2 linked regions of the Anaerobacillus sp. CMMVII genome follow. Each later gene encodes a partner of the first gene's protein in a complex. Links are inferred from orthologs where the notes say so. Each region holds a gene or a part of one and is shown in the gene's direction. Other genes may lie near its edges.

Region 1 (4,221 bases):
ACTAACAGGTGTTCAAAATCCATATGAACAGCAGCAAAGATGACTGAACTAATTACCGCAGCGATCCAAAAGTTAAATCGTTTATATAAGCTACCAAAAATAATCATTCGAAAAATGATTTCCTCTAAGATAGGACCAATAACTGCGACTACTAACATGAGTGCAGGCGTGGCTTTCGCCAATTCAACAATCATTTCGGTATTCTCAGAACCCGGCTCAATTCCAAATACAGAAATCTCAATAAGTACTGCAACATATTGGGCCATAAAAGCCATGAAAATTCCGGCAATTGACCAAACAATTGCATCACTTTTTGAGCTGCGTTCCTGATTCAAATGACGTTCTGCCATGTCTTGTCTTAATAGAAATAAAATTAAGATAAAACCAACCGAAAAACTGAAGATCGTCCAAACTCCTGGAATTTGGTTTTTATCCATTCCCATTAACATTAAAACAGGTACACCGATAATTGCAGATAATTGCATCAAAATGTAAGTTAGTAGGACTAACCAATATCGTCTCGTCAATACAAAAACTCCTTTTTAAAATGTAAAATTCAGAATGTAGAATATAATGGCTTGTGTAACTTCAAATTCCACATTTTCCATCCTACATTGTACCATAGAATCCACATTTCTTTGTTTTAGAACCTCTGAAGAAATATAAAAAAATGCTCTGTATAAATATACTCCAAAAAGTCAAAAGTAATGAAGGATAATTTTTCTAATACTATCTTTCATGATCGTTTAAGAAAAGCTAACTTTTACCATAAAGAGAATGTACATATTTCTGTAAATTTCAACAAGACATGTTACTTTTAGTCGATTTTCTTTAGGGTGAAAAAGCCAAGTTTTTCTAAAAAAATTATTAAAAATACTTGCAAAATAGAATTGAAATGATTATTATAGGAATTGTGTTAGCACTCATACTGTTTGAGTGCTAACAACTAAAAATCATTTCGATGAGGGAGGTTGTTTTCCTTGTTAAAGCCATTAGGTGATCGTATTGTGATTGAACAAGTTGAAACTGAAGAAAAAACTGCTAGCGGGATTGTACTTCCTGATACAGCGAAAGAAAAGCCACAAGAGGGCCGTGTTGTTGCTGTAGGTTCTGGACGTGTCCTAGAGAGCGGCGAGCGAGTTGCGTTAGAAGTAAAAGAAGGAGATAAAGTAATCTTCTCTAAATACGCAGGCACTGAAGTTAAACTTGATGGTAAAGAATACTTAATCCTTCGTGAAAACGACGTATTAGCGATCGTAGACTAATCATACTTCTATTAGAAAACAAATAAGCTATGAAAGTAGCTTGCAGAAGATTAGTTTTTAAACATAGGTAGGGTTGTTCCTACTACATAGAAAACTAGGAGGTAGAGTAGAATATGGCAAAAGAAATTAGATTTAGCGAAGACGCACGTCGCGCAATGCTTCGTGGTGTCGATGCTTTGGCAGATGCCGTTAAAGTAACATTAGGACCAAAAGGAAGAAATGTTGTATTAGAAAAGAAATATGGTTCACCTCTTATTACAAATGATGGTGTAACAATTGCAAAAGAAATCGAACTTGAAGATGCATTTGAAAACATGGGTGCAAAATTAGTTGCTGAAGTTGCGAGCAAAACAAATGATATTGCTGGTGACGGTACAACTACTGCAACTGTTTTAGCACAAGCAATGATCCGTGAAGGATTAAAGAACGTAACAAGTGGCGCTAATCCAATGGTACTTCGTAAAGGTATCGAAAAAGCTACTGCTAAGGCTGTAGAACAACTTCAAGCAATCTCTAAACCAATCGAAAGCAAAGCTTCTATTGCACAAGTTGCTGCAATTTCTGCTGCTGACGAAGAAGTAGGACAATTAATTGCTGAAGCTATGGAGCGCGTTGGTAACGATGGTGTTATTACAATTGAAGAATCAAAAGGCTTCACAACTGAGTTAGAAGTTGTAGAAGGTATGCAATTTGACCGTGGATATGCTTCACCATACATGGTTACTGACTCAGATAAAATGGAAGCTGTTCTTGATAATCCATATATTCTTATTACTGATAAGAAAATTGCTAGCATTCAAGAAATCTTACCTGTGCTTGAGCAAGTTGTTCAACAAGGTAAGCCAATCTTATTAATTGCTGAAGATGTAGAAGGTGAAGCATTAGCAACTTTAGTTGTGAATAAGCTTCGCGGTACATTTACAGCTGTGGCTGTTAAAGCTCCAGGATTTGGTGACCGTCGTAAAGCTATGCTTGAAGACATCGCTACATTAACTGGTGGTGAAGTGATTACTGAAGATTTAGGTCTTGACCTTAAATCTGCTAACATCACTCAATTAGGTCGCGCTTCTAAGGTTGTTGTTACAAAAGAAAACACAACAATCGTAGAAGGTGCTGGCGACTCTCAAAAGATCGCAGCTCGCGTTAACCAAATTCGCGTACAATTAGAAGAAACTACTTCTGAATTTGATAAAGAAAAACTTCAAGAGCGTCTTGCTAAATTAGCTGGTGGAGTAGCAGTAGTTAAAGTTGGTGCTGCAACAGAAACTGAGCTAAAAGAGAAGAAGCTTCGTATTGAAGATGCACTTAACTCTACTCGTGCAGCTGTTGAAGAAGGAATCGTTTCTGGTGGTGGTACAGCCCTAGTGAACGTAATCAGCGCTGTTAGAGAAATTCAAGCTGAAGGCGACGAATTAACAGGTGTAAACCTTGTATTACGTGCTCTTGAAGAGCCAGTTCGTCAAATCGCTCACAATGCTGGCCTTGAAGGTTCAGTAATTGTTGAACGCTTAAAGCATGAAGAAGCAGGTATTGGTTTCAATGCAGCTACTGGTCAATGGGTAAACATGATCGAAGCTGGTATCGTTGACCCTACAAAAGTTACTCGTTCTGCACTTCAAAACGCAGCAAGCGTATCTGCAATGTTCTTAACAACAGAAGCAGTAATCGCTGACAAGCCTGAAGAAGGCGGCGGCGGTGGCATGCCAGACATGGCTGGCATGGGCGGAATGGGCGGCATGATGTAATCTGCCCCTCAAAGCCTTGATATATAAGGGTTTTTGATTGGTTTGCTAACAAAATGCTAACACAATAAAAAATTATGGAGGCTCCTCATAAGTTCACTGAACTTGTGAGAGGCTTCTTTTTTCATTTCTTGCGTCATATGAAGGTACACATTTTTTGTGATTTGGTCATCGGTATGGCCAACCTAGACGGTCCATGTTATGTTCGAGTGAGACACCCGGCTTCGGCAAGAAGCGAGGGGTGTGTATGCCTTAATGCGATTTTCAATAACCGTTTCATTCGGTTTTGGTTTTCCTGACTTTTGTTAAAAGTTGTGTTTTATTAAGCAACACATAGTAACTGGGGATGATTTTTAATTTAACTTAGAAGTGTTAATTCCATCAATAATCCCCCCGAAAGCTGAAATTTCGTTATAGTCACTATGGCATAAGGCTATAAATGATTAGTTAAATGCTATCTTATAACAAGAAGTCCTGAAACTATTGATATTAAGTAGTTTCAGGACTTCTTTTTTCTGTTTATTCACAACTACTAAATTGACTACTAAAAAATCAGTTTACAAGGTGGTTTTTCATTGGATATTCTAATTTCTTTCTTTCTTCACCGCATTGTTTTACAATTCTGTGGCTTATAGAGGTAGATATTATGAACTTTATAGAAAACTGTAGATTCTTGATATACAGAAAAGTTTTTAACTTAGTATAATACTCGAAGAAAGTTACAAAACAAGGGGAGATTTGAAATGAAAGTAACATTATTTACAACCTGTATTGTAGATTTTATGGCAATGAATGTCGGTAAAGCTACCGTTGAAATACTTGAAGGTCTGGGGCATGAGATCGATTATCCTATGAACCAAACATGTTGCGGGCAACCCACGTACAACACTGGATACGTAGAGAAAACAAAAAATACAATTAAGCATTTTATCGAAACGTTTGAACATGCTGAAGTGATTGTTTCACCTTCAGGTTCTTGTGTTTCATTTGTAAAAGAATATCCACATGTTTTAGCTGATGATAAAGAATGGAAAGAAAGAGCTGAAAAAGTTGCAGCAAAAACATATGAATTATCTCAATTTTTAGTTGAGGTTATTAGTGTAGAAGACTTTTCTGCAAAACTTCCAGGAAAGGCTGTTTACCACCACAACTGCCATACAGCAAGATTTTTAAAAGTGAAAGAACAGCCATTAAAACTTCTTTCGAAAGTAGAA
Region 2 (3,489 bases), on another replicon or contig:
GATAAAACATTTTTTTCAGGTAATAGATAGTTCATAATTGAGAAAATTGATTTTTTGATTTCTCCAGCATACTCAGTTCCACCAATAAGGACCGTACGTTTTTCAAATGAAATGATGATAAATGTTTCTGATTTAGTTCCATCAACTGTTGGATCAGCTTTGAAGCCTGGTGCTGAAATAATCGTAAATTCTGCTTCGTGAGTAGCTAATTCAGCTGCTGATGGTCGAATGAACAATTGTCTTGCAAACAGATTGTGCCAAGCGTATTCATTTATTACGCGGATTGGCAGGCGGTAGCTTTTGTCTGCGCCAGCGAAGTTCTTCGAAACGAAAATTTCATCTTTCGTTTTGAGATAGGCAAGGACCTTTTTATATAAATTCTCAAAAACCTCTTTACTAATAGGTTGATTTACCGAACCCCAATTAATTTTGTTTTTCACAGAAGTTTCTTCAACGATGTATTTATCTTTAGGTGATCGACCAGTATATTTTCCAGTTGTAGCGCGAAGTGCACCTGTAGAAGTTAGAATTCCCTCTTTTCGATCAAGTGATCTTTCAACCAATTGTGATACCGATAAGTCGTGACAGATATTTGCACCTTTTAAAATATTATCCAGCTCTGTTTCATAACTAAGTGTACTCATTCGCACCAAAACCTTTCCTTATAAAAATTGTTATATTTTTTAATATATGCTGTAATTATGTTCTTTGATATTAATTAGTATAACACATTCAAATTAATAGTCTATACTATTTACTTTTTTTACTAATTTTTTTTTGTTTATTTTTAATCAATAAAGAAGCTAACAGTAGACAGTTGCAATTTTCTCAAGGAATTGAGCGATAGTATAATTCAAAAAATGTCACGTTAATGCTAGGTTAAATGTGTTATACAAAGAGGGATTGGTCTTCGACAAAATTAGCCAATATCAACGAAAAATGGTTGACATTGGATATCTTGTGCGATATGATATGAGCCGAACGGATACTCTTATTCCGAGTCGGTGGAGGGACAGGCCCGAAGAAACCCGGCAACCAACACTAATTTGTAAGCTTGATTAGCTTGCATATCACATTAGTGAAAAGGTGCTAACCTGCAAGACTGTGGTCTTGATCGATAAGAGGCGAAAGGCGGATAATCAAAACCTTTTCCTCAAGATGGAAAGGTTTTTTTCGTATGAGGGTTCTAATCATTGGTGAAAATAAAAACCAATGAAAAATGCCCAATGCTTAGTGTAAACATAGGTTCAATGGACAAGCTAAGTTTAATAAGGAAATGATTTGTTCTTTCATTAATCAAATTCTGTTGACTATTTAGTCAAAAGGGAAAATGAGTACCGTATCAAAGAAGAACATATCCTAAAATGGATAAAGGAGGTACAAAAAATGACAGAAAAGAAAACTCGTCGTTTATTTACATCAGAAAGTGTAACTGAAGGTCATCCTGATAAAATTTGTGACCAAATTTCCGATTCGATTCTAGATGCAATTCTAAGCAAAGATCCAAATGCACGTGTCGCCTGTGAAACGTCAGTAACTACTGGCTTAGTATTAGTTGCAGGTGAAATTACAACATCTACATATGTTGATATTCCTAAGATTGTTCGTGAGACTATTCGTGAAATAGGATACAATCGTGCCAAGTATGGCTTTGACTCTGAAACATGTGCTGTTTTAACATCAATTGATGAACAGTCACCAGATATTGCTCAAGGTGTTAACCAAGCTCTTGAAGCACGTGAAGGTTTAATGTCAGATGCAGAAATTGAAGCAATAGGTGCTGGCGACCAAGGATTAATGTTTGGCTATGCAAACAATGAAACACCAGAATTAATGCCTTTACCGATTTCTTTAGCACATAAGCTCGCTCGTCGTTTAACGAAGGTTCGTAAAGAAGAAATCTTACCTTATTTACGTCCTGATGGTAAAACACAAGTAACAGTTGAATACGATGAGAATAATAATCCTATCAGAATTGATACCATTGTTATCTCAACACAACACCATCCAGAGGTTTCTTTGGAGCAAATTCAACGCAACCTAAAAGAGTATGTAATTAAGCCAGTTGTCCCTGAAAATTTAATTGATGAAGAAACAAAATACTTCATTAACCCTACAGGACGCTTCGTAATTGGTGGACCACAAGGTGATGCTGGTTTAACAGGTCGTAAAATTATTGTAGATACTTACGGTGGTTATGCCAGACACGGTGGAGGCGCATTCTCTGGTAAAGATCCAACAAAAGTTGACCGTTCAGCTGCATACGCAGCCCGTTATGTTGCAAAAAATATCGTAGCTGCAGGATTAGCAGACCGTTGTGAAGTTCAACTTGCTTATGCAATTGGGGTAGCTCAACCAGTATCTATTTCTATCGATACTTTTGGAACAGGAAAAGTTTCTGAAGAAGTACTTGTTGAAGTAGTTCGTTCGAATTTCGATCTACGTCCAGCAGGTATCATCAAGATGCTAGATCTACGTCGTCCTATTTATAAGAAAACGGCTGCCTATGGTCACTTTGGCCGTACAGATGTAGAACTTCCTTGGGAATTCACTGATAAAGCTGCGGCATTAAAAGCTCAGGCATTAAATTAAATAATAAAAAAAGCTGATTCTTTTTCTTAGAAAAAAGAGTCAGCTTTTTTTATTAAAAAATGTCACAATTCTGTCACAATTTTTTGTCAATTAATCTCCGTTATTGCAAACGTTTCCTTTGTAGCTATGATAACAATTCTTCAATTTGGGATTTTTAATAAAAAAGAAAAACGTTATATTTTGTGATATTTTGTCACAAGGTTTATCTGAAAATTTGTCATGAATGTTATTAATATAAAGGTATCACATCTTGTTTCGTCGAAATTTATTAAAAGATTTTGATAATTCTTTTAATTGAATTTCATAATTGCCTTAACCGAGCGAAATCAATCTATATGTTGTTGCGAAAATAATGAATTGTGAAATGTATTCATTTAGAAATTTATATAAGAGGAGGAGTTTGTGATACCTACTGCAAAACTTAGTGATCACGACCTTTATTTATTTCATCAAGGTAGTTTGTTTAAAAGCTACACTTTCTTAGGAGCACATTTACATACTGTAAAAGGAAAAAGTGGTGTTCGATTTACTGTTTGGGCTCCTAATGCGGTCCAGGTCAATGTAGTTGGAAACTTTAATCAGTGGATTGGGAAAAACCATCGGATGACACGTATTACTTCGAATGGTATATGGACCACATTTATTGAAGGTCTAAAAGAAGGAGATTTATATAAATATGAAATAGAAAGCAACCTAGGTAAGGTTTTCCAAAAATCAGACCCCTATGCTTTTTACTCCGAAATCCGACCGAATACTGCCTCACGAATCACCTCTCTAAGTGGCTATAAGTGGAATGATGATAAGTGGCAGCAAAAAAAGAAGAAACAAAAACAGCGTATATATGAGGAGCCTCTTTCAATTTATGAAGTTCATCTTGGGTCATGGCGCTTAAATAAA

What was found. Proteins that work in one complex are often made in the same cells at the same time.
Region 2: the proteins of groL (region 1) and metK are in contact, whole or in part, in a cryo-EM structure (PDB 8P4O), measured with the Escherichia coli proteins. The link is inferred for Anaerobacillus sp. CMMVII from one-to-one orthologs.

What each region holds. Positions count from the first base shown.
Region 1 is NZ_JACEHK010000001.1:331,098-335,318, forward strand. What follows is about bases 734-3,694. They hold groL (chaperonin GroEL), read left to right. Parts: upstream 734-1,378; coding sequence 1,379-3,010; downstream 3,011-3,694. Other genes in these bases: groES (co-chaperone GroES), read left to right, coding at 981-1,265. In the rest of the region: H1D32_RS01825 (CPBP family intramembrane glutamic endopeptidase), read right to left, coding at 1-527; H1D32_RS01840 ((Fe-S)-binding protein), read left to right, coding at 3,751-4,221.
Region 2 is NZ_JACEHK010000002.1:303,603-307,091, forward strand. The notes cover bases 631-3,489. They hold metK (methionine adenosyltransferase), read left to right. Parts: upstream 631-1,386; coding sequence 1,387-2,592; downstream 2,593-3,489. Other genes in these bases: pckA (phosphoenolpyruvate carboxykinase (ATP)), read right to left, coding at 631-644; glgB (1,4-alpha-glucan branching protein GlgB), read left to right, coding at 2,998-3,489. Outside these bases: more of pckA, read right to left, coding at 1-630. UniProt on the Escherichia coli protein: Catalyzes the formation of S-adenosylmethionine (AdoMet) from methionine and ATP.